Regions from separate parts of the Caldalkalibacillus horti genome, predicted to be linked through region 1. Evidence: predicted binding sites of a transcription regulator. Region 1 holds the regulator's gene; the other holds the start of a gene.
What was found. Region 1 encodes NrdR, which represses ribonucleotide reductase genes. Its sites were predicted from a motif close to AACACNATATATNGTGTT; they were not measured.

Region 1 (12,499 bases):
CTGTTGTTCCTGAGGAAATGTACGCGGAGCTTGACCAGTTTGAAACTCCTATTCAAGGGCTACTGCATGTAACCGCCCAAAGTGGTCAGATCGCTCGGATTCTTAATCACTACGAGGGAGACAAGAAGAAAAAGCCAAGTGAGCAGCATAAAAGTGTGGCAACCGAAGTAGCACATCTTCATAAGCTACTAATTAAGTTAGCCAATACGGTAGAGGTTAAGCTTTTTGATCATGTTGAAGTCATCATTAGCCGAAACCTTGTTAGAGATAAAAATAGGTTTGATATCACACATGACCCGATAACTGAAGGTTCAAGGGCAGAGTATTTGCAAGCCTTAAATGAGAATGGGCAGGACAATACACCAAAGGTGTGGGGAGCCAATGCTTGGGATTCTCAAAAGACCATTGAAGAGAACATTCTTCATTCTCTTCCTACCATTAAAAGGTGGGTCAAATGTGGACAGGCTGAAGGCATTGAAGCGGTGGTTTTTCAGCTTCCTGGTAAGCTTAAAGAAGCTGATCATATAATTATTACACAGAGAATGATTGACTTTATTGGATCGAATATAGATAGTCAAATAGAGCTAACGGCTACAACCTATATTCCGCAAGCTAATGAGCATGTATTTGTCCTTTTAAAAAGAATGAATAGGTATTCTAATATCAGAAAGATGGATGGGAGGAAGTAATAATGAGGATACAAATGGCCAGTATAAGTGAAATCCCTAAGATTGCGGAATTAATTTCACGATTAAATGCTTTTTCAGAACAGCATATTGGTTATTGTGGGCAGCAACAGGATGAAATTGAACAAACCTTAAGGAATGATTGGGGAAACGAAGGTGAATTTTCTATCGACCAATCCTTTGTTGTTGCTTTTGATGGTGAACAGCTAGTTGGAGTGCTTGGCTTTGATATCGACGTTGAAGGTGGTCAAGCTGAGGTATGGGGTCCATTTGCAGCTGATCAAAACTTGATATCTCATGAACAGCTATGGAGCTACTGGCTTTCAAATGGTGTAGCAGAGCATGTGCAGCACTATTTCTTTTTTGTAAATACAGCGAATAAGACAGTGATTAACTTTTTAGATCACATTCAAGCTAAGAGAAGAAGTGAGGAGGTTATACTTGTGCTAGATAAAGCTTCCTTCAGCTCACCAGAGCATGCTGCTACAGAGCTACCTCCACAGCTTGAAAAGGACTTTATTCGGCTTCATGATCAAGTGTTTCCTGACACTTACTACAGTGGAGCAGATATACTTAAACGCTTAGAGCAAAAGGAGCACCGAGTTTTTATACATAAAGAGGATGAGCAGCTAGCAGGATATATTTATGTGGAAGCTGATCTCGAATTTGGAGAGGCAAGTATTGAGTTTTTTGGCGTTCCGGAAAAGTATAGAGGCAGAGGGATTGGAACAAAGCTTATTCAAACAGCTATTTCTTGGTTTTTCACCTTTGATCAACTATCTGAAATTAGGCTTTGTGTTGGGGCTGAAAATGCAGAAGCATTGCATGTGTATGAAAAAGTCGGCTTTGGCGTTAAGCATAAACTAATCGCGTATTTAAAAGAAGGGAAGAAGAGGGATGGGTCTTGAAATTGAAAGAAAGTATTTGCTTGAGAAGTTTCCGCAGGATAGGATTAGTCAAGGTCAGTTTAAAGTTCTAGCTAGACAAAGCTTTGAACAAACCTATTTAGCTCTAACGGATTATCAGGAGCTAAGAGTTAGAAAGATTGTCGAAGAGAAGGAAGGACAATGCACGAAAAGCTTTGTTCATACGTTTAAAGAAGGGCAGGGTATAGCAAGAAAGGAAATTGAATACGAGATCTCAGAGGAGCTGTATGATCAGCTTATTGAAGGAAAAAAACCATTAAAAAAGGTGCGGACAACGGTAGTAGAAGAGGGTATGGTTTATGAAATAGATGAGTACAGCGGCTTTGACATGATGACCATAGAGGTCGAATTTAAGACGGAGGAGGAGGCTAAGAGTTTCTCTGCTCCTGAATGGTTCGGTGAAGAAGTTGGAAGCGAAAAGGAGTATCGTAACAAAACCCTATGGGCTTCCTTACAGAAAGAAGATCACTATATTGCTTTGAAGAAAACAGACATATTGAATGAGGTGCAAAAATCTCGGGGTGTAGATTCTCCTGCTTTCTCCAATGTACTCGCACAGCTAGCTCATACTTTTTCAACGAGTGGTGTAGTTTGGGGAGTTGGGGGTTCTACTCTTCTAGCTCAATACAACCTTGTGAAACAGCCGAGAGATTTGGATATTATTGTTCAGCAGGAAGATACCGCTCAAGCTGAATTGCTCCTGACACGTGAAGGGGAGAGACGAGCTCTAGAATCAAGAGCTCCCTTTTTGACCAACAGATTCTATCAAATAGTAATGAAACAGGCAGAAATTGATGTCATGTGTGGTCTCAGAATTGAGCATGATGAGGGAATATTTGATTACACATTTAACCAATCTACGATTGCTTATCATAAAGAGATCCAAGGTCAGCTCGTACCATATTCATATTTAGAGGACTGGTATGTTTTATATAGCTTAATGCCGGGCAAGGAGCAAAGAGTCCATGTTATTGAAATGTACTGGGCTAAGCATGGAATGGAGCATCCAGATCGAATTCAAGCTTTCCTAAATGAAGAAGTTAATTTGCCACAGAGATTGAAGGAAAAGCTACTCGTGCTCAAAGAGCAATATAAAAGTTATACAGAGAATTAAGCACTTAAAATTAAGCACTTAATTAATTAGCAGCCTATGCTGATCAACAAATGTATGGTCGCAATCAGGCTGCTTTTTTATATATAAAAAGACACAAAATAAAACTTTTAGTTGCAATATATGCTATACTTAATATAATTATATTATAATTAGTATAACCTATATTGAGGAGGAAACAGATTAATGACAACCAAAATTGCAATTAATGGCTTCGGGAGAATAGGGAGAATGGTTTTCAGGCGTGCTATTAAAGATTCTTCTCTTAAGATTGTTGCCATTAATGCCTCCTATCCGGCTGAAACGTTAGCTCATTTAATTCAATATGATTCGGTACAAGGCAAATTTGATGTACAGATTGAAATAGAGGAGAAGGCTCTTATTGTAGACGGTAAGCGTATAGAGCTTTTAGCGAAAAGAGACCCTCTTGAGCTTCCTTGGGGAGAGCTAGGGGTAGATATAGTCATAGAAGCAACAGGTCAATTTAATCATCGTGAAGCGGCGTCCAAGCATTTTATCAGTGGAGCGAAAAAGGTCATCTTAACCGCTCCTGGTAAGCAGGAGGATATAACGATTGTTATGGGAGTGAATGAGAGAAAGTACGATCCTGAACAGCATCACTTGATTTCTAACGCTTCCTGTACGACAAACTGCCTTGCTCCTATTGCCAGCATCCTAGACAGTCAATTTGGGATTAGGGAGGGAATGATGACAACGATTCATTCCTACACAAACGATCAGAAGAATTTAGATAATCCACATAAGGATCTTCGCCGGGCTAGAGCCTGTGCTCAATCCATTATTCCTACAACAACGGGGGCTGCTAAAGCGGTATCTAAGGTTCTTCCACAGTTAGAAGGTAAGCTTAATGGATTAGCCCTTCGTGTCCCAACTCCTAATGTTTCAGTTGTTGATTTAGTTGTGAATGTGGAGCAAGAGGCTACGGTTGAGCTGGTCAACCAAACGCTACAGCAGGCTAGTGAACGTCAGCTTAAGGGAATTATAGAGTATACGGAAGAGCCACTTGTATCTATAGATTATGTGGGAAATTCACATTCAGCTATTATTGATGGATTATCTACCATGATGATGGGTTCAAATCAGATTAAGGTGATTGCCTGGTACGATAACGAGTGGGGCTACTCCTGCCGTGTAGTGGATTTAGCTAAGTTTGTGGGGGAACGATTATTGATTAATAGGCAGGAAGCTGTTCTTCATTCATAAGCTTCTTGATTAAACAGAACTACCTTTATGGATAGCTTCTAATGACATAGCTATTTAAATGACAGATATATTTATTAGATAGTATTTGTAGGATAACCATACTCAGGCGTGGTTATCCTTTTTGCGATTTGATTTTGTATGTCATAAAGTTATAAAGCCATAAAGCCAATATAGAATATAATCCTCGAAAGGACCTATTTCTCTTTGCTCTAATCTAGAAGGCTTTGCTATAATAGATGGTAGTGTGTTAAAGAGGAGGAGTGTTCATGGGATTTAAGGATTTTTTTTCTAATCGAACGGAAACATTAGAGCAGCATCGAAATAAAGATTTGCAAACTAGATACTACAAGGCCAATAAATCTAAAGTCATGCAAGCGGTTAAGTCGATTATTGAAAGTGATCCACAGCTTCGTCTACTAGACTACTCGGAGGATCATGGAGAAATTACAGCAGAATACATAAAACCAAGAAAAGCATTTGTTGTTGTAAGTGTCATTACGGTGTTTCCATATCGGACAGCTGTAGATTTTACGATTACAACTAGTACACTTTTTCTGCCTATCGATTGGGGCTTCAGCCGAAAGGCAACGTTACATCTTTATGAAAAGGTGAATAAAGAGCTGGAATTCATCGGAGTAGGATTGACTGAAAAGAAGGATGCTTGATCTTTATCGTCATTAGGCACCTGCACAGCTTCTTGAATAAGGTAAGTTATGTAGTAAAGCCCTAAGAGAAATCATATCCATATTTAGGTACAAAAAATCCCCCAATCATTGCTGAAAGGGGGATTTTATTATGCCATACAATGGTTGTCAGCATGTATCTATTTCTATGCAACAACCTTTGCTTTTAATTTTAGCTCAGAGTGAGAGCCTTTTAAAATATGCATGGTTACTTCTGGTCTGCAACCAAGACGAAGGTTAGCCCCTGTTTGTCCTAGGCCACCACTAATATAGTAAGGACCATGCTCGTGCTCCTGGAGTCCACATAGATACTTTTTGAACGGTTTTAGTCCCATTTTTAAAGAATGAACAGGGAGCGGATAATAAATTTGTCCAGAATGGAAATGACCACAGATTAAATAATCAAATGACTGTTCGATATCTTTAACCACTAGAGGATCATGCGTTAAAATGATGCGAATGCCTTCATCAGTAACATTACGGAAGGAGGCTTCAACATCGGCATGCCCTGAATAGCGATCGTCAATCCCAATGAGCTGAAGAGGAACACCAAAATCGTTTTCCTCAATCACATGTGTTTCATTAGAAAGCACTACAACACCGAGTGCTTCTAGCTTCTTCTGGATTTCAGGTAAATGATCAGCTACGATCCAATCATGATTACCCCAAACAGCGTAAACGCCATATTTGGTTGGGATCTTCATAATAATTTTCATGAAATCAATAAAGCGATCAATACTCTGTACCCGATCTAAATAATCCCCTGTCAGTGCAATGAAATCAATTTCTTCATCTTTAACTAACTCTAGGACTTTTTCAGGCTTAACCGAAAGTTTCTCAATGTGAATATCTGTTAAATGGAGGATTTTGAGCTCTCCATTAAATTTTCTTGTTGGTTGGAATTCTATATCAATTTGCTTGTATTCCGGTCTAAACGTATTCCAATATGCTTTTGACAAGATTGAAAAACCAGCTATCGTAGCTAATGAAGTTAAAAGCACGGATCCATCTCCTTTATAGATTTACTTCTCTATCTATCCAATCCTTTTTTCATACATATTCTATCATATAGGAATAATACTTCGAACTCTACCCCAAAAATATGACAATTGGATGAGGAGTAATAAGCTACTCCCTGCAAATTGCTTATAGCAAAGCTATTGTAAGTATAGCATAAAACAAAAAAGCCTTCTTATGGCAGAAGGCTTGAATTTTTTAAGACTTAGGTCGTACTTTTACTCTTATTCTCCATATAAAACATATTGAGCAATATTCTTTGAATGATCACCCATACGCTCTAAATTACTTAGGATATCCAGAAAAACAGCGCCTGAATTTCCACTACATTGGTTCTTGTTAAGACGCGAAATATGATTTTTACGGAAGGTACGTTCCATTTTATCTATTTCACTTTCATTTTGTAGAACCTGCTCGGCAATTTGCTTATCTTCATTTTCTAAAGCAGCTATGGCTAGACCTATCGTTTTATCTGTTAGATTGATCATTTCCTTTAATTCTTTTATCGCATCCTCAGAAAACTCAACTTTGTGAGCAACAGAGAACTCGGCTAGCTCCGCAATATTTTCAGAATGGTCCCCAATTCGTTCAATATCATTAATGGTTTGCATCAAAATAGAGCTTCGTGCTGATTCATCCTCACTTAGTGAGCTTTGCTGAATACGGACGAGGTATTCTGTTGTCTTTTTATCTAAATCGTTCACAATTTCTTCTTTCTGAAGAGCTAATTTACCAAACTTTTCATCTCTAGTGAAGAAATAATTTACAGCGTCATTCAGTGTTTCTTTAGCGAATTCTCCCATGCGCAGAATCTCGTGAGTTGCATTACCAAGAGCCACAGACGGATTAGACAACAAGCGCTCGTCCAAATGGATCGCTCCGAATTGAAGCTGTTTCATCTGTCCTGGAACCACCTTTGTGACTAAGATGGCGAGTAATGTGACAAATGGCAAATGAATTAATGTATTGGTCATGTTAAAAATACCATGGGCATATGCAATTTGCATTCGAATATTTGCTCCAGTAATATCTCCTAGCCAAGCTATGAATGGGATGAAAAAGCTCATCACAGACATGAAAATAAAAACTCCGATTAGGTTGAAAATAACGTGAAAGGCTGCTGCTCTTCTAGCTGCTACAGTTGCTCCAATAGAAGCAAAGACGGCTGTTATTGTAGAACCCAAATTATCTCCTAGCAGGACCGGTAATGCTCCTGCAAGTGGAATCAATCCTTCATAGGCAAGAGATTGAAGAATAGCAATTGCCGCTGATGAGCTTTGAACGATGACTGTAAAAACTGTCCCTACAATAGCTCCCAAAATTGGGTTTGAAGACAAATCGGTAATAAAATCATGGAAAGCCTGGAGATTAGCTAATGGTTTGACACCACTGCTCATCGTTTTTAACCCTAAAAATAGAAGTCCAAACCCTAAAACAATTTGTCCAACGTACTGATATTTGCGCTGTTTAACGAAAAGAAATAAAAGCACTCCTACAGCGATAATAGGCAGGGCGTAATCATCAATTTTTATCCCAATAATAAAGGCAGTCAGGGTTGTTCCAATATTAGCTCCCATAATGACACCAATTGCTTGTCTCAAGGTCATTAACCCTGCATTGACTAGACCAATCGTCATAACCGTAGTTCCCGTCGAACTAGATATTAAGGCCGTTACCAATATACCAGCTAAAACTCCTTTCAACGGATTAGAGGTGTATTTCTCTAAAATACTTCTCATTCGGTCACCTGCGGTTTTTTGTAATCCGTCAGACATAAACTTAATCCCGAATAAGAAGATGGCTAGTCCACCAACAAAATTAAATAATAATTCCTGCCAGTCCATAAAAGATGAGCTCCCCCTTGTCCTATGCCGTTCTTTGAAGTCATGTGAATGTATGCTACAATTCAATATATTTACATAAAAACAATGTTGTTAACAAAAAAAACACTCGTCACATATTATAGCGGAATATGACGAACAAGAAAAGCGTTAATCATTATCTCTTCTTGACGAAAAACACAGAATAAGCGACACTAAGGATAAGCTAAATTGGAGTTGATGATTATGCGTTGTCCATACTGTGGGCATTTAGGGACAAGGGTTTTGGATTCTAGACCTTCTAATGAAAATCGTTCAATACGTAGAAGACGGGAATGCGAATCCTGTTACCAACGATTTACTACTTTTGAAATTGTCGAAGAAACTCCGATCATGGTCATAAAAAAGGAAGGCACGAGAGAGGAATTTAGTCGAGATAAAATTCTCCGCGGGCTTATTCGTGCTTGTGAAAAGAGACCGGTTGCTCTTGAAACGTTAGAAAATATCGTGCACAAAATTGAAAATGATCTACGAAATACAGGACAACAGGAGTACCCTAGTCAGGAGATCGGAGAAAAGGTGATGGACGAGCTCTACCTCATTGATGAGGTTGCCTATGTCCGATTCGCTTCTGTATATAGACAATTTAAAGATATTAATGTATTTATTAGTGAGCTAACAGATTTACTAAAGAAAACATGAGCGCTTTGACATTTATATAAGAATGGGTGATTACTGTTATGGCTCTAGTTTGGAATGAGGTCAAACCTATAGACGGATTTCGTGTACAGGCCAAAAGGATTTTGAGTCATACTGAACATAAAACACTAACACATCTTTACCAGCCTATTATTGGCGCACTATCCTATGCGTTATACCTAACACTGTTAGATGAAGTGGAAGGAGAACGCTTATTTTCTGTTGAAAAGAATCATCAATGGCTAATGAAGGTCATGAATCAATCATTAGATGTGATCTATCAATCGAGGCTGAGATTAGAAGCATTAGGATTATTAAAGACATATGTGCTGCATAAGGATGAGGATCAGACTCTCTTTGAGTATGAGCTGTATCATCCACTTACCCCTGAGCAATATTTTGGAGATGATTTGTTAAGTATCTGTTTATATAATCAGGTAGGGGCCCAGCGGTATAAGGAGCTACGAGTTCGATACTCAGCAAATACGATTCAAGGCGGAGAAAATCTCCAGAAGCAAAAGCATGAAATTACAAAGGAATTTCATCAGGTTTTTTCTTCCCTTTCTCCTTCGGAGCTTGTAGCTAAACGAGGTAGTGAATTAAATGATCAGCTTAGTGAATTAGAGCAAAGCTATCCGCTACCAAAGCAGGCGGATTCTTATTCTGGTTCCCCAACCTTTGAGCGGTTTGCATTAGATATTGATGTACTAAAGAGTTTGCTCATGAAAGGGTTAAAGGCGGACGAAATTTACAACGGACAATCCCTTCCTTATATTAAAAAGATCGCTTTTTTCTATCAGCTAGATGAATGGAGCATATCCAGAATCGTCCAAGATTCACTGTCAAATCAGGAGCAGCTGGATTTAGGTGTACTGAGCGAAAAAGCAAAGGAATGGTATCGTTTTCAGGAGGGGGGACAGCCTCCTCGTATCATTCATGATGTACAGCCTATTGAAAAAAGAGTGTTCACTAAGCCTGAGGAACTGACGGAAGAGGAGCGACATTTGTATCAGCTTGAGAATCTTAGCCCCCTGCAGCTGCTAGAGCAATTTCAACGCGGAGGTAAGGTAGCTGAAGCTGATGTCAGGTTAGCCGAGGAGCTTTTATTGGAGTATAAGCTAGAGCCAGCTGTTATTAATCTTCTTCTGGAATACATCTTTTATACCAATAACTACAAGCTGCCAAGAAGCTTAGTGACGAAGGTTGCCGCTCATTGGAAAAGGTTCAACGTGCAGACGGTTAAGGAAGCACAAGAGCTTGCTTTGAAGGAGCAGCAGCAATATAAGGAATGGCAAAGTAAACAAGAGCAAAAGGATGGGGGCAGTAAGAGTACTGGAAGGGCAAATTCACGGAATAAGCAGCCTATCCGGACAGACAAGCTTCCTCCATGGATCGAAGCTCAGCAGAAGAATGAAAGGGAAATGCAAAGAGCTGATAGTAAGATAGAGAAGGAAGAGAGTATGGGGCTTACTGAGGCAGAGCAGGAACGAAGAAGACGAATAGAAGAAAAGCTAAAAAGTCTAGAAAGCATGAGATCAAAGTGAGGAGGCTAAAGGATGGAACCCATTAAGTATGTTCTGCAGGATTGGTTAAGAGAGCGTGGAGTTTCACAGGAGGATATTCAGAAGCAAAATCACTACTATCTCAGTCATCCTATATTTCAAAAGTGGTGGCAGCATCATCCTGAATGGCAGCCCGATCAGCTCCTTCCATATATGAATAAGATTAAGGAATTTGTAGGTGAGCAGCAAAGCTGTCAAAGCTGCCGAGGTCTTCATGAATGTAGCAATATGATGAGTGGGCATGCTGCACACCTAGAGACCTACCACACGATTATTGAAGCTACTTATAAGCCTTGTTCTTATCTGCTAAGAGCAGAGGAATCCAGTAAGAGACATACTCTTGTAAAAAGTCATAAGATACCTAAGGACATTATGTCTGGTTCAATGAGAAATGTTGATTTAGACGACCCACAGAGAGCCGAGGCGTTTGAAGCTGTTCTTGATTTTGCTAAAAAAGCTACTCCAGGTGAGGACTTGATCGGTCTTTATTTGTACGGCCCACTAGGTGTAGGAAAAAGCTACTTACTTGGTGCTGCCTGTAATGCGCTAGCAGATCGTGGCATTGCCTCATATATGGTCTATAGCCCGGATTTCTTTCGCGAAATGAAAGGGGCCATTGCTGAGCAAAATTTAGAGGAGAAGCTACAAGTATTAAAAGAGGTCCCTGTGTTAATATTTGATGATATAGGAGCGGAAAATATTTCAGCTTGGGCCAGAGATGAGATTCTCGGAGCCATTCTCCAGTATCGAGTAATGGAAAAGCTACCAACGCTATATACTTCAAACTATGATTATGATCAGCTAGAGGAGCACTTGTCCTATTCTCAAAAAGGAGGAATAGAGCAGCTGAAAGCGAAAAGAATTATGGAACGGATTAGGCATTACACAGATGCATATTTTATTGAGGGACGTAACCGCAGATCAAGAGCATAATAGTTTCATTGTACTATCAGAATTTATAAGCTTAGAGGTAGATAGTAGAAAAACTAAGGCTTTCGCTAGGACTTGGCGATAAGCCAAGTTTTTCTAATAACGGGAGAATGCCTTTTAAGTATGTAGGAAAACGTTAATAGGAATGTGCCATATAGAAAGGAGATATAAAAAATGTCTAAAGTAACGATTCAGGTTAGAGATGATGGTTCATTATTTGTATCAGGTGGGGAGTTTGAGCTTATTGATGCGGAGGGGAATGCATTTGAAACAAGACCAAAGGTTTCCCTTTGTCGCTGTGGATTAACGGCTAACAAACCTTTCTGTGACGGCTCTCACAAAGGAAAATTTCAGGATAGAGTTAGAGCGCCGAAGCCTGAAGCTTCGGAATAATTGAGTATGGAATGCATTTGATGAATGGTGGATTAATGGATTTATTATCGATTTAAGTAAGTATCAAACAAAGTAAGTATCAAATGAAACTAAGTATCAAATGCAATAATACACCTATATCAAGGGATTCATGTTCCAAAATAAGCTTTTAGTGCAAAAATACACTTATTTTTTGAAAAACGGCTTTTTCAGTCGTTATAACATTAAATAAGTGTATTTTCGTATTTATTTACCTATTTCCTTTATAGAGTAGCTGGATTAAGTGTATTTTTGCACCTATTAGTTTAGAACTTAGCTTGCCACTAATTAAGGTAATATTGCGAGAAACTAAGTTAATCAATGAGAAAAACAAAGTTATTCTTCAAGAAAAGTTATTCTACAAGGGGCTAAGTTTTTCTGCTAGAACTAAGTTATTCTGTGAGAGCTAAGCTGTTCTGCAAGAGCTATTACTCTGAAAGAACTAATAAAGCTCTAGGATGTTGTGTAAGGTACTCCTTTTTCCAATCTATTTTTATCTGATCCCATGTTTCACCTTTGTCTACAGAACAAAATAGCCCATGATTATTTAATGCATAAAATGTATCATACTGAGAAGGATCGGCTGCTAAGCTGGCGATTAAGCTACCTTTCGATTGAGGTAGCCCCTTTGTTACCTCTTTCCAAGGATAACCTCCATCTTTGCGATAAATAGAAGAACAGGCAGAAGAACTATTGTAGGCTGTAGTCGGATTTTCAGATGCTGAGACGATTAACGTATTAGGATCATTGGAGCTAATAGCTAAGTCATAAAGATATGGTTTTGTATCTAGCCCGTGTCCAGTTGCTATCCAGCTTTCTCCTTGATCGAAGCTTTCAAGAACTGCCCGTTCAGAGATAATCATCCCATCTGCGCCACAAGCAGCATAGATTCTTTTGAAAGCTTTGTGATGTGTTTTTAGGGTATGCGCATCAATTGGGTGACCTTCTTTAGTATCTAACCATGTGTTTCCTCCATCCTGTGAACGTAAAACAGCTCCAGCTTCAATAGCAACCTGAATGGTTCCAGTGTTAGGCTCTTCAACAATAGAGCGGACATGATGAGTGTGTGGCTTTGGTGGGAACGCCCACTCTGAAGATGAAGGCATAGAAGGAATGTCTGACCATTCATTCCAGGCAGAGCCTGCATCAGCAGAATAGTACACAGTACTTGGCTGTGTTCCTGCATACACCTTTCCAACATTTCCGTTACTTTTTGTTGGACTAACCACTACTGCTGTAAAGGTTTTTGAGGGCAGCTCCTGCGCAATTTGCTTCCAGTTAAGCCCTGTATCTTCACTAAGCCACAGACCGTGTCCAACTGTCCCACAGTAAATACGCTGTTGATTAAAAGGATCAGCAGCTAAACAGATAGGATGTTTATCCTGAAGCTGATACGTACATGCTACAGAGCTTTTTTTGTCTTCAACCTT
Region 2 (12,499 bases), on a different contig from region 1:
ATCAATGAATAAGAGTGGAGACAAAGCCCTCATTTTTGAAATGAGCAAACAAGGTCGTGTCGCATATTCTTTACCTGAAAACGATGTACCAGAGATTGATATCACAGATGCGCTTCCAGCTGATTTTCTAAGAGCACAGCCAGCTGAGCTTCCAGAAGTTTCAGAGCTACAGCTTATGCGTCACTACACAGAGCTTTCAACAAGAAACCATGGAGTAGATAGCGGCTTCTACCCGCTTGGGTCTTGTACGATGAAATATAATCCGAAAATCAATGAGGATGTAGCTAGATATCCTGGCTTTGCTCGTATTCATCCTTATCAGCCTGAGGAAAGTGTGCAGGGGGCGTTAGAGCTTCTTTACAACCTACAGGAGGATTTGAAGGAAGTAACCGGTATGGATGAGGTGACTCTGCAGCCTGCGGCAGGTGCTCACGGTGAATGGACAGGATTAATGATGATTCGTAAATATCATGAGTCTAAAGGTGAAGGAGAGCAGCGTACGAAGGTTATCGTGCCAGACTCTGCTCATGGAACGAATCCAGCAAGTGCTTCCGTAGCAGGTCTAGAAACGATAACGATTCCTTCTAACGAAAAAGGACTTGTAGATATTGATGCCCTGCGTAAGGCTGTCGGGCCAGATACGGCTGCATTGATGCTAACAAACCCTAATACATTGGGCTTATTTGAAGAGGAAATCGCTGAAATTGCTGAAATTGTACATGAGGTAGGCGGACTTCTTTATTATGATGGAGCTAATGCTAATGCTATTTTAGGCTTTGCTCGCCCTGGTGATATGGGCTTTGATGTGGTTCATTTGAATTTGCACAAAACGTTTACCACTCCTCACGGTGGAGGGGGACCAGGAGCAGGTCCAGTTGGAGTAAAGAAGCAGCTTATTCCGTTTCTACCGAAGCCAGTCCTAGTTAAGAAAGAGGATCGTTATACGTTTGAATATGATCGTCCAGAAAGCATTGGTCGGGTAAAGGCTTACTATGGCAACTTTGGTATTTTAGTACGTGCTTATACGTACATTCGTACGATGGGTGGAGAAGGATTACGTAGAGTTTCTGAGCAAGCAGTAATTAATGCTAACTACATGATGAGAAGGCTACAGAATCACTATGATCTACCATTTACTCAGCATTGTAAGCATGAATTTGTTCTTTCTGGTCGTCGTCAGAAGAAGCTTGGTGTCCGTACGTTAGATATTGCTAAGCGTTTGCTAGATTTTGGCTATCATCCGCCAACAATTTACTTCCCGTTAATTGTTGATGAATGCCTGATGATTGAGCCAACGGAAACAGAGTCGAAGGAAACGCTAGACGAGTTTATCGATGTGATGATTCAGATTGCAGAAGAGGCTGAAAACAATCCAGAAATTGTTCAAGAAGCTCCACACACAACGATTGTTGGCCGTTTGGATGAAGTAACAGCAGCACGTAAGCCAATCTTACGTTGGACGAAGGAATAAAGATATAAGGTAAATATAGAATAAAGTAAATAGATTCTAAAGAAAAAGTGCTAGCTCAAAATATATGGGCCAGCCTTTTTCTTACTTAAAGAGCTTCTTAGAAATTATATGAGATTTGGAGTGGAAGTGAATGGAGCTTAGCCAGACTTGGCGATTTATCGACAGTGGAGATCAGGATTCCGCTACGAATATGGCGATTGATGAGGCTATTCTTACCGCCAATCATGAAGGGCTAGTCCCTCCGACGATCAGATTCTATACATGGAAGCCTGCTACTTTAACAGTGGGCTATTTTCAGAAGGCTGCAAAGGAAATTGATCTAGAAGCTGTACGTCGACATAATCTTGGCTTTGTCAGGCGCTTAACTGGAGGGCGTGCTGTCCTTCACGATCAGGAGCTAACTTACAGTGTAGTCATTGCCGAGAAACAGATGCCCCAGTCTGTTACAGAGGCTTACCGAGAGATAAGTCAAGGCTTGTTATACGGCTTCAAGGAACTAGGCTTGAATGCTTACTTTTCAGTTCCAGCGACAAAGGAGCAGAAACAAGCGTTAAGACAGCCCCAATCTGCTGTATGCTTTGATGCTTCATCCTGGTATGAGCTAGTTGTAGAAGGACGAAAGGTAGCAGGGAGTGCCCAAACAAGACAGAAGGGTGTTGTCCTTCAGCATGGATCTATTCCATTAACGATAGATATTGACATGCTGTACGACGTTTTTCGTTTTTCTAATGAGAGAGTAAAGGAGCGGCTGAAGGCTGGATTTGCTCAAAAGGCTGTAGCCATTAATGAGCTTAGGCAAGAAGCAGCATCTATTAGTGAAGTTAAAGCAGCGTTTAAAAAGGGTTTTGCTCAAGGATTTGGTGTAAGCTTGCAGGATGGTGAGCTTACAGCTAGAGAGCAGGAGCTAGTGGAGGAACTAGTCCGAACAAAATATGGAATGGACACATGGAATTTCAAAAGCTAGTATTTTAGTCAAGCGATGTCAGAAGAGAGTTAGCTGATTGAAAGATGAAAGATTAATACATTTCGTTGTATAGTGAAGACAGTTGTAGTAGGTGTTGAAAAAGCCAAGGAAGATACATGAGACCCTTGTATCCTTCCTTGGCTTTTTATCATAAATAGCTTTATATGATTAAATACTTATAGACCTAGAATAGCTCTATATAGGTTAAAATCCTTTGACAAACTCCTGCTGAAGCTTAACCGTTAATGGTCCTGGTATTCCAGGCCCAACTGGCTGATCATCAATTTGTGTAATTGGCATGACTTCACTTGTCGTACTCGTAATAAATACTTCATCAGCATCAAGTAAATCTTTTACCGTAAATTCCTGTTCTTTAACGATAAGCTCGAGCTTTTCACATAGCTCAAGAACCTTCACTCTAGTGATTCCATTTAATATAAGTGAGGATGCAGGATGAGTATATAATATCCCTTCTTGCACAAGGAACACATTGGAGGAGCTTCCTTCAGTTACAATATCCCCTCTGTGTTGAATCGCTTCAAAGCCACCTTCATCATTTGCTTTTTGCTTAGCTAATACGTTACCGAGAAGATTTAAGCTCTTAATATCACAGCGTAGCCAGCGGACATCCTCAAGAAGAACAGCTTTTACTCCGTGCTCCATAAACGCTGTAGGACGAGGTAAATCCTTTGTATAGGCAACAAATTGTGGTTTAACATCATCACTAGGAAAGCCATGGTATCTTGGAGCTACACCGCGCGTTACCTGTGTATAAATAATACCCTCTTGGAGTTGGTTACCCTTAACGAGCTCCTGAAGCTGTTGAGTAAATTCCTCAGCTGAAAAAGGTAGAGATAAACGAATTTCCTTTGCACTACGCTCTAAGCGTTGAATATGTTCTTCTAATTGATAGCAGATTCCATTGTATACTCTAATTACCTCATAGATTCCGTCACCAAACTGATAGGCGCGGTCCTCAATATCAACCTTTGCATCTATTCTAGTTACAATTTCTCCATTAATTAGGACTTGAGCCATTATGTTGTAGCCTCCTGTTTTTCCATAGATAAATTTCTAATAGACTAAATTTTTTCTACTTTATCATAAAAAACCGCAGTTGAATAGAATTAATCACTTTTTCATTTAGGCAAGTGCTGAAAAAGATTGATTGATGAAAGAAATAAAAGGGAAAAGAAGATAAGGGGCAATCTCCCTCTTTTTTTGAAAAATTTTAGGTTTGACGAATTGAATTTAATTGTTCTAATTTCCTATATATAGTATATGATAAAAATAAAAATACTATATATCGTTGTTTTCCATTGTTATTCTATCATATCTATGGTAACCTAAGAGACATACTTACTCTAACAGACAAACATACTTAATCAGCAAATAAACAAGACATTTACTATCAAAGAATCGTTAACGATGCTTCTTTTTTTAGTAGGATGACTTGTTATTATATTGTAATGGACATGGAGGGGATTTTTTTGGGAACTGTTTTAGTGGAGGACAAGCTTTCTGAAATTAATGTGGAGAAATTGAATCAGGATATTCAGCTTTTTCCTCAGGTTCATCCCATCACCTTTGATATGCATCGGAAGCTTCAAGGTGTTTCTAGATTGGTGATGCTGGATCGTTATTCATTTAAGGACATTGAAAAGAAAACACTACGAGAAGGTGACTTTGTTGTTCTTACGGTTAAGGATGATCCGAAGTTTCCAGCAAGGGGCTACGGAATTCTTGTAGATTTTGATGAACAAACTAAGACAGCTAAGGTAAAGGTTGATGAGTCGTTTAGAGGGGTGCTAGAGGAGCCAGAAAGTATAGAGACGGGAATCATCCAAGTCTCTCTAGATGTAGTGGAGAAGCCACTAGAAATCTATTATGAGCAGATCGCAGCTAGAGTGGCTACTGGATTAGCAGCGGTTGAAGCAACAGAAGCGAAGCGTCAGAGTGCCTTCAAGGATTTTTATGAGGAGCTTGTACAGATGAACTTTGTTCCTGCAGGCCGTGTGTTATACGGAGCTGGAGCGGGTACAGACGTAACCTTCTTTAACTGCTATGTGATGCCTTTTCCTCAGGATTCACGCGGAGGAATTGCCGAGCATCGTAAAAAAGTAATGGAAATTATGAGCCGTGGAGGAGGAGTAGGGACAAATGGTTCTACCCTACGTCCTAGAGGTGCGCTATGTAGAGGTGTAAATGGTAAGTCAAGCGGCTCTGTATCCTGGTTAGATGATATTGCCAAGCTGACCCATCTTGTGGAGCAGGGTGGTTCAAGACGTGGAGCACAGATGATTATGCTTAGCGATTGGCATCCAGATATTATTGAATTTATTATTTCTAAAATGCAAAACCCAAAGGTACTCCGCTTTATCATTGAGAAGGCTGAGGACCCTCAGATTAAGAAGCTAGCGAAGGACAAGCTTAAGTTTACACCGTTGTCTGGAACAGAAAAAGAAATGTACGAGCGGATTATAGCGGTGCATAAAGAAGCTAAGGAATCTCCTTTTACCTCTGAGGTCGTTCGAGAAGCGGAAGCAAAGCTGGTAGACGGTGGAACGTATTCTGTCAATAATCCTGAGTTTCTGACGGGAGCGAACATTTCTATCTGCTTGACAAAGGAATTTATGCAGGCTGTGGAAGAGGACGGAGAATACGAGCTGCGTTTTCCTGCTGTTGAAACCTACTCTGAGGTGGAAATGAAAGCCTATAACAGAGACTGGGCACAATCCGGGGATGTTAGAGAATGGGAAGCGAAGGGCTACGGTGTACGTGTCTATAAGAAAATGAAAGCTAGAGAGCTATGGAAGCTTGTAAATATCTGTGCTACGTATTCAGCTGAGCCTGGCATTTTCTTTATCGATAATGCTAATGACAAAACGAATGCTTCTGCCTATGGTCAAAAGGTTGTGGCGACAAACCCTTGTGGAGAGCAACCACTAGCCCCTTACAGTGTGTGTAATTTAGCTGCTGTTAACCTAGCCGAAATGGTGAACAAGGAAACAAAGACCTTCGACTTTGAAAAGCTAAAGAAAACGGTTCGTGTTGGTGTGCATATGCAGGATAACGTAATTGATGCTACTCCTTATTTCCTTGAAGATAACACTATACAAGCTAAAGGGGAAAGACGTGTAGGACTTGGTGTAATGGGCTTACATGACGCACTGATCTACGAAGAGAAGGTTTATGGATCTGATGAGGGTAACAAGCTTGTTGATCAAATTTTCGAAACGATTGCTACAACAGCGTATCGTGCATCTATCGAATTAGCGAAGGAAAAGGGCAGCTTTCCTTTCCTAGAGAAGGAATCAGCCGCCGAAACAAAGCAGCTAAGGGAAGCCTTTGTCCAAACGGGATATATGAGTTCTATGCCTGAGGATATTCGTGAAGGGATTTTAGAGCATGGTATTCGTAACTCACACCTATTGACGGTAGCACCTACAGGAAGTACAGGAACAATGGTAGGAGTATCAACAGGTCTTGAGCCTTACTTTTCCTTCACGTATTTCCGTTCAGGAAGACTTGGTAAATTCATTGAGGTTAAAGCAGATATTGTACAGGATTACTTGGATCGCAATCCTGAGGCAAGCTCCGAGCAGCTACCACCTTGGTTTATATCTGCCATGGAGCTGACTCCAGAACAACACGCAGATACACAATGTATTATTCAACGTTGGGTGGATAGCTCACTGAGTAAGACGGTTAATGCTCCTAAGGGATACTCTGTTCAACAGGTTCAGGGTGTATATGAGCGCCTACACCGTGGTGGAGCAAAAGGCGGAACTGTTTATGTGGACGGCTCCCGTGATGCTCAAGTGCTTACGTTGACAGCAGAGGAAAATGATTTAAACAAAAATGATAGCCTATTTGAGCAATGGGAAATCGAAGAAAAGCCAAAGCAGTATGTGCTTGATACGATTCCAGCCCTAACGTCTACAAAGGTAACCTATGGAACAGAAGTAGGGGAAACATGTCCGATTTGCCGTAAAGGGACTGTTGAGGATATAGGTGGATGTAACACGTGTACGAATTGTAACGCTCAACTGAAGTGTGGGTTATAATAATTGTTGAAAAAGATGTGTTGCTTTGAAATAAAGTTCGATTTTTGAAATAAAGATTGATAATACGAAATAAAGTTCGATAATAAATTAACCTCTTTGGTATTTTCTACTAAAGAGGTTAATTTTCATTTTTTCAAAACGGGTGGGTGAGATGCAAAGAGTTACTTGGATGTGCTCCACACGAAATGAGAAACGTGTGAAAATGCTTAATGGGCTGAGCTGTATTTGACCTCATAGGTAAAAAATTTTATGAAAACTGTTGACCTTTTAGGTAAATGAAATTATAATAAATTGACCTTAAAGGTAAAAAGTAAATAAAGGTGGTTATCATGCTTACAAAAATTTCGAATCTGGAATCCAAAAGAAAAGAAGTAATATTAAATGCAGCATTAAAGGAATTTGCCACAAAGGGATTTGATGATGCCTCGACAAATGTTATTGCTAAAGAGTCCGGGATTTCAAAAGGTTTAATGTTCCACTATGTAAATAGCAAAAAAGACCTTTTTCTATACCTTTATGATTATTGCACTGACATGATAAATAAAGAATATCTTGATTTAATGAATTTTAAAGAACAAGATATTTTTGAAAAACTGCGTCAATCATATCTTCTCCAGATTGAGTTGCTGCAAAAGCATCCTTGGATTTTCGAATTTATAAAAATTACTGCTACCACGAAGTCTGATGAAATCAACAAGGAGCTGGAAGGAAGAGTAAATGAGAAACAATTTTTATGCCACGAGACAATGTTTGATAAGGTTGATGAATCTAAATTCAGGGAAGGACTGGACGTTGAAAGAAGCAAGCAGCTTATTTTTTGGTCGAATATTGGTTTTACCAATCAGATACTAGAGGATATTAGGAACTCAGAAATCACTGAATTAGATTATGACAATATTCTTGCAGAACTTGATGGATACCTTAATGAACTCAAGAAAATCTTTTATAAATAGAAATTAATGAATGGAGGTCTTGATATTAGCGATGAAAGACTATACAAATAAACATCAAGGTGATAAGTCCATAGACAATGGATCGCCGATTGGACGTTTTTACAACGTGGAAGGACGACACTTGTTACTCGACTGTGCTGGGGTCGGAGGTCCAGCAGTAGTCTTTTTACCAGCAGCCGGCATGGTCGGGCTTGATTATCTCAATATTCACAATCAAATTAGTCAGCGTACAACATCAGTGATCTATGATCGAGCGGGAACGGGCTGGAGCGATCAGGTTAAGCTGCCTCGAAGTGCCCTCGAGGTCACTGATGAATTGCGGAGTCTTTTACGTACCGCTGGTGTACCAGCTCCCTATATATTCGTCGGCCACTCGTTGGGTGGAATTTACGCACAACGGTACGCTCAACGGTTTCCAGATGAGGTAGCCGGAATGCTTCTGTTAGAACCGCCTCACGAGGACTTTCTCTCCCATACACCAAAGTTAAAGAAACGCTATCTACCTCAGCAGAGCTTTGCGATCGTTCGGACACTCCTAACTTACAAGCGATCCTTTCGTGGATTATTCGATCAGATGTTTGCCAAGTGGCCGGATTCGATACGTGAACCGCTGATTGACTATCATCTCAGGACATTATTGAAAACGATTACGGAAAAGAAAAACTTGAACAGCGAACTCTATAACGAAGTCCGTAAAGGAGGAGACATGCCAGATATCCCGTTGATCGTGTTTACAGCGTTGGGGATCGACCCATTTACGACTCTGTTAACAAGTCAATCATTCCTGCGCGAGACTATTGATCCATTCAATAATGTAAAAAATACGATTTATACAAAATTAGCCAATTCAGTTCCGCGTGGAGAGCATCGTATACTCAAAAATGCTGGGCATGCCACGATTCACACGGATTGTCCATTCGAAGTTGTCGAAGCAATCTGGAACTTGCTCGATTTGAGCAAAACGTATAAAGAAAATTACAATTAAGTAAAAAGGGAGATATAAATCCTCAACTAAAATGGACTGATTTCGCTAAATAAAAATGCTCTGAATGAACAAGGAGATCGAGGGATGATATGGATCGTCAATCATTAATTAAAAAGTTTGATAAGCAAGCAAAAAAATATGATAAACGACGAAAAAACGGTCAGGCTTATAAGTTCCGTCAACGAATTTTTCAAGAAGCCAAAGGAAAGGTATTGGAAGTTGCCATTGGTTCTGGACTGAATTTCCCCTTCTATAGTAGTGATATTGAATTGACAGGTTTGGATTTTAGTCATGCAATGTTGAAAACAGCGCAGAATGCGGCCAAAGATTATCCTTTTAAAACAACACTTATTCAAGATGATGTGGAAACTGTTGAATTTAACGAAAACAGCTTTGATACTATCATATCTTCCGGCAGCTTATGTGCCTATCAAGAACCTGTAAGTGTTTTAAATAGCTTTCAAAAGTGGTGTAAGCCAGAAGGGAAAATACTGATGATGGAGCACGGTATTAGTACAAACAAACCGTTGGCATGGTTACAAAAATCTTTGAATCCTTTGGCACTAAAGGTTGTAGGGTGCCACCAGAACAGAGATATTTCTGAAATTGTAAAAGAGTCTGACTTAAAGTTCATTAGGGAGGAGCGTTACTTGGCTGGTTATTTATATTTGATATGGGCTAAACCATAAGCTTTTTCCTAAATCTTAAAACACCTATATAATCATGAAAAATTGTAACGGAGGATGTGGGTTTGTGAGGTGTCTTTGATCAAACTTTATTTTAGAGCTACATGTTGAGCTATAAGTCAAAAAAGCTGTCCCAAAGTCATGGAAATGGCAGCTTCTTTGAATGATTAGGCTAAATAAATCACTAGATGGCTATTTAGGATATCTTTTAAACACCTATAAAAGTCTTAAGTTACAGTTTACCTTTATAGATTTTGACAATAATAGCCTATTTATTCTATAATGAAAGAAATTATATGAAAGGGTGACCTAGGCCAATGATCAACTAATTCTCATTCAAAAAATGAATGTTCGTGAATGAACCATTTTTGGATAGGATTAGTATGCCTTTTTTAGTGCGATCATTATTGGCTCGAGGAAACTCTTGGTTTCTTTGTGTTCTTTTTGTCGCCTCCTATCCAATTGATGGTAGGTTTTTTTTATGACTAAAATAAGGAGGCGTTTTGATGAAGGTTGAAAAGAAGAATGTGGCTTTACCTAATGGAGAAACTCTGACGTATCGCGAAAGAAAAGGTGGCGAACGAAACCTACTATTAATTCATGGAAACATGGCTTCCTCCATTCATTGGGATGTTTTTCTTGAGGAAATGGACGAAACGTATACGATATATGCTGTTGATTTACGGGGATATGGAGACTCAACATATCGGGAACCGATTCGATCAATAAAGGATTTTACTACTGATCTTAAACACTTTGTTGATCAAATTGGACTAGAGGCGTTCTCTATCATTGGATGGTCAAATGGAGGGGGTGTGGCGATGCAATATGCCGCTAATTACCCGCAACATGTCGAAAAAATCATCTTGCTGGCCTCACTTTCCACACGTGGCTATCCAATCTATCAAAGTGAGGAGAGTGAGAATGGTAGTACGACAAATCGTCTAACATCGAAGGAGGAGATTTTGGACGATCCAAGACTGGCTGTAACGTTACAAGCCATTTCCTCAAAAGACAAGCAGTACATGAAAAAGGCTTGGGATTATCTTGTATTTGATAAAGTTCAGCCTAGTGAAGAAAGGTATGATCGTTATATAGAGGCAGCGTTACAACAGCGTAATACGATTGATGTGATGCATGCCGCTAATTACTTTAATATAAGTAGTAAGTGGAATGGATTAGTTGATGGGACAGGAGAAATTCGATTAATTGAAGCTCCAGTGCTTGTGTTGTGGGGAAAAGAGGATCGTTTGACATCTGAATCGATGATAGTGGAGATCGTAGAGGATTTAGAAAGTCATGGTAAAGAAGCGAAGCTCGTCTATCTTGATGCTGGCCACTTTCCTTTTATTGACGACCTTGATCATGTTATGAAGGAAATTCATGATTTTTTGTAACAAGCATACGCCGAGTGCATGTATTGAAGATGCATTCGGCGTTTTTTTAATACCCCAATATTATTGTTGTATCTTAATTTGTATATTAAAGAGTAAATTGGTAGTTAGCTTCTTAATGAACGAGGTTTAAACCATAGAGACTTATAGTCTACGCGTCCATCATCATTTAGCCTAACACCTTGAAGTGCTGTACCTGAACGTACTTGTACACTATGTGATCTGTGGAATAAAAATTGAAGAGCGTGCTCTTCAATCAGCACATTCTCTAAATCGATTAAAGCATTCATCTGATCATCAGAATCCGTTGTACTTTTTACTACATTAAGTGTTTCATTTAGTTTATCCTTCAATGATTGATGAAGCATGGGATAGATGAATGCCATAGGCATTTGTAAGGTTCGTACCAGAGATACAATTGGATGATGACCTAAAGTCACTCCAGCAAACACGATATCAACTTGAGATAGGAACTCAGGTTTTGCAAGCTGGTGAATGGGAATTACTTCAGCCTTAGATTGAACCCCAATGGAAGACCATTGTTTTTGAACCCACTTCATTTCCATCTCTAGGTTGACCTTTGGGCGAATTTCTGTGGAACAGATACGAATGGTTTCTCCATTATATCCTGATCGCTTCAACCATTCTTGGGCTTGTTCGAGGTTGGCTCGCTGTACGGGAAACTCCTTACTTTTCTCCGCAAAAAAGCTAAAGGCAGGGATGTAATTGGCAAAGCCAAGATCTGTTCCAATTTGTGAAATAGACAAAGCCGTATACAATGCTTGCCGAAATAAAATACTCTGTTGTGGTCCTTTTTTTTCTAGATTATGAACGAAATAGGACGCCCCATTCTCCATACTAACTAAACTTTTCCAAGAACTTTTATCCTTTAAAGCACCTTCAGATCTATGAGTTTTTTCACTAAAATCATATCTATAGTTGATTAGCTCCCCTTCCTCTTGAAGCAGCTCTGGAAGAGTTAGAATCTCTACTCGGTCTACTTGGACACGTCCCTTAAAATAGTGATTAAAGGCATTTAGAGTAAGCATGGTTTTATCATGTTTCATGACTTTGAAGGGGCCCGTTCCGACGGGGGAAAGACCAAAAGCTCCTACATTTTTTTCTACCACTTCAATAGGAATAATAGAAGTATGCGGATAGGTTAAATAGTAAGGAAACAAGTAATCAGGTTTTTGCAATGTAAATCGGACTACATAACGATGTGGTGCTTCTACTTTTTTTAATGTCCACTGCTGCCAAAGATGAGCCGCTTTTTTGATCTCCCTGAATCGTTGGAATGTCTGTACGACGTCCTTAGCTGTAAGCTCCCTGCCGTGATGAAATCTGACTCCTTTTTTCAAATAAAAGGTCCATACTTTCCCCTTCCGAGTGGGCTCCCAATAATGAGCTAAATGAGTGACTATCTTATTCTGTTGTTGGTCGTATTTCAGCAGAGTGTCAAAGATATGCCCGATCATATGAGCTTCATGTCTTGAAAGTAAATGGGCAGGGTCAAGACTGAGAATGGACGGGTAAAAAGGATATCGTAATACATCTATTTCTTTCTGCCCCTCCTTCTCGATCATGTACCCTAGCTGACCATTAAGCCAATGATGAAATTGCTCTTTAATCGCTTGGTCAGCGTTGGATAATTGCTGTAAAGCAAGATCATACTTACCTTCAAGTACAAGCTCCTTAGCCATTTGAGCATTCACTTCATCTGGGAGCAGGAGAAAGGTAAGTTTCGAAGATTTTCCTCTACCACGAACAGCTTCCCACTCGATCCAATGCTTGTTCCGAAGTTCTTTTAAGATCCATTTGGTATGCCTAGTTGTACAGCATAAAACCGATTGAATCTCATCTATCTTGGTATGGACAGAAGAATGTAGCCCATATCCGCTCTCTGGTGGTTTGCTAGCTTGTTGAGAGATGAACGTCTCAAAAAGCTGAACATAATGTTCACTTAATTTCAATTCTGT

Region 2: a site for NrdR is predicted at 3,731-3,748, ahead of J2S11_RS13790 (vitamin B12-dependent ribonucleotide reductase). Genes of this name have one in related genera too.

What each region holds. Positions count from the first base shown of each region.
Region 1 covers NZ_JAUSTY010000004.1:133,952-146,450, forward strand. Annotated here, with positions in the region: gene J2S11_RS05765 (nucleoside triphosphate pyrophosphohydrolase family protein) at 1-689, shown strand, start outside; gene J2S11_RS05770 (GNAT family N-acetyltransferase) at 692-1,594, shown strand; gene J2S11_RS05775 (CYTH domain-containing protein) at 1,584-2,726, shown strand; gene J2S11_RS05780 (glyceraldehyde-3-phosphate dehydrogenase) at 2,910-3,947, shown strand; gene J2S11_RS05785 (cytosolic protein) at 4,214-4,612, shown strand; gene J2S11_RS05790 (metallophosphoesterase) at 4,777-5,631, opposite strand; gene J2S11_RS05795 (Na/Pi cotransporter family protein) at 5,872-7,491, opposite strand; gene nrdR (transcriptional regulator NrdR) at 7,714-8,169, shown strand; gene J2S11_RS05805 (replication initiation and membrane attachment family protein) at 8,208-9,710, shown strand; gene dnaI (primosomal protein DnaI) at 9,723-10,661, shown strand; gene J2S11_RS05815 (CDGSH iron-sulfur domain-containing protein) at 10,833-11,051, shown strand; gene J2S11_RS05820 (WD40/YVTN/BNR-like repeat-containing protein) at 11,498-12,499, opposite strand, start outside.
Region 2 covers NZ_JAUSTY010000011.1:107,283-119,781, reverse strand. Annotated here, with positions in the region: gene gcvPA (aminomethyl-transferring glycine dehydrogenase subunit GcvPA) at 1-12, shown strand, start outside; gene gcvPB (aminomethyl-transferring glycine dehydrogenase subunit GcvPB) at 5-1,471, shown strand; gene J2S11_RS13800 (lipoate--protein ligase family protein) at 1,602-2,435, shown strand; gene dat (D-amino-acid transaminase) at 2,640-3,473, opposite strand; gene J2S11_RS13790 (vitamin B12-dependent ribonucleotide reductase) at 3,926-6,502, shown strand; gene J2S11_RS13785 (TetR/AcrR family transcriptional regulator) at 6,832-7,455, shown strand; gene J2S11_RS13780 (alpha/beta fold hydrolase) at 7,487-8,440, shown strand; gene J2S11_RS13775 (class I SAM-dependent methyltransferase) at 8,530-9,129, shown strand; gene phaZ (intracellular short-chain-length polyhydroxyalkanoate depolymerase) at 9,633-10,523, shown strand; gene J2S11_RS13765 (ABC transporter substrate-binding protein) at 10,628-12,493, opposite strand.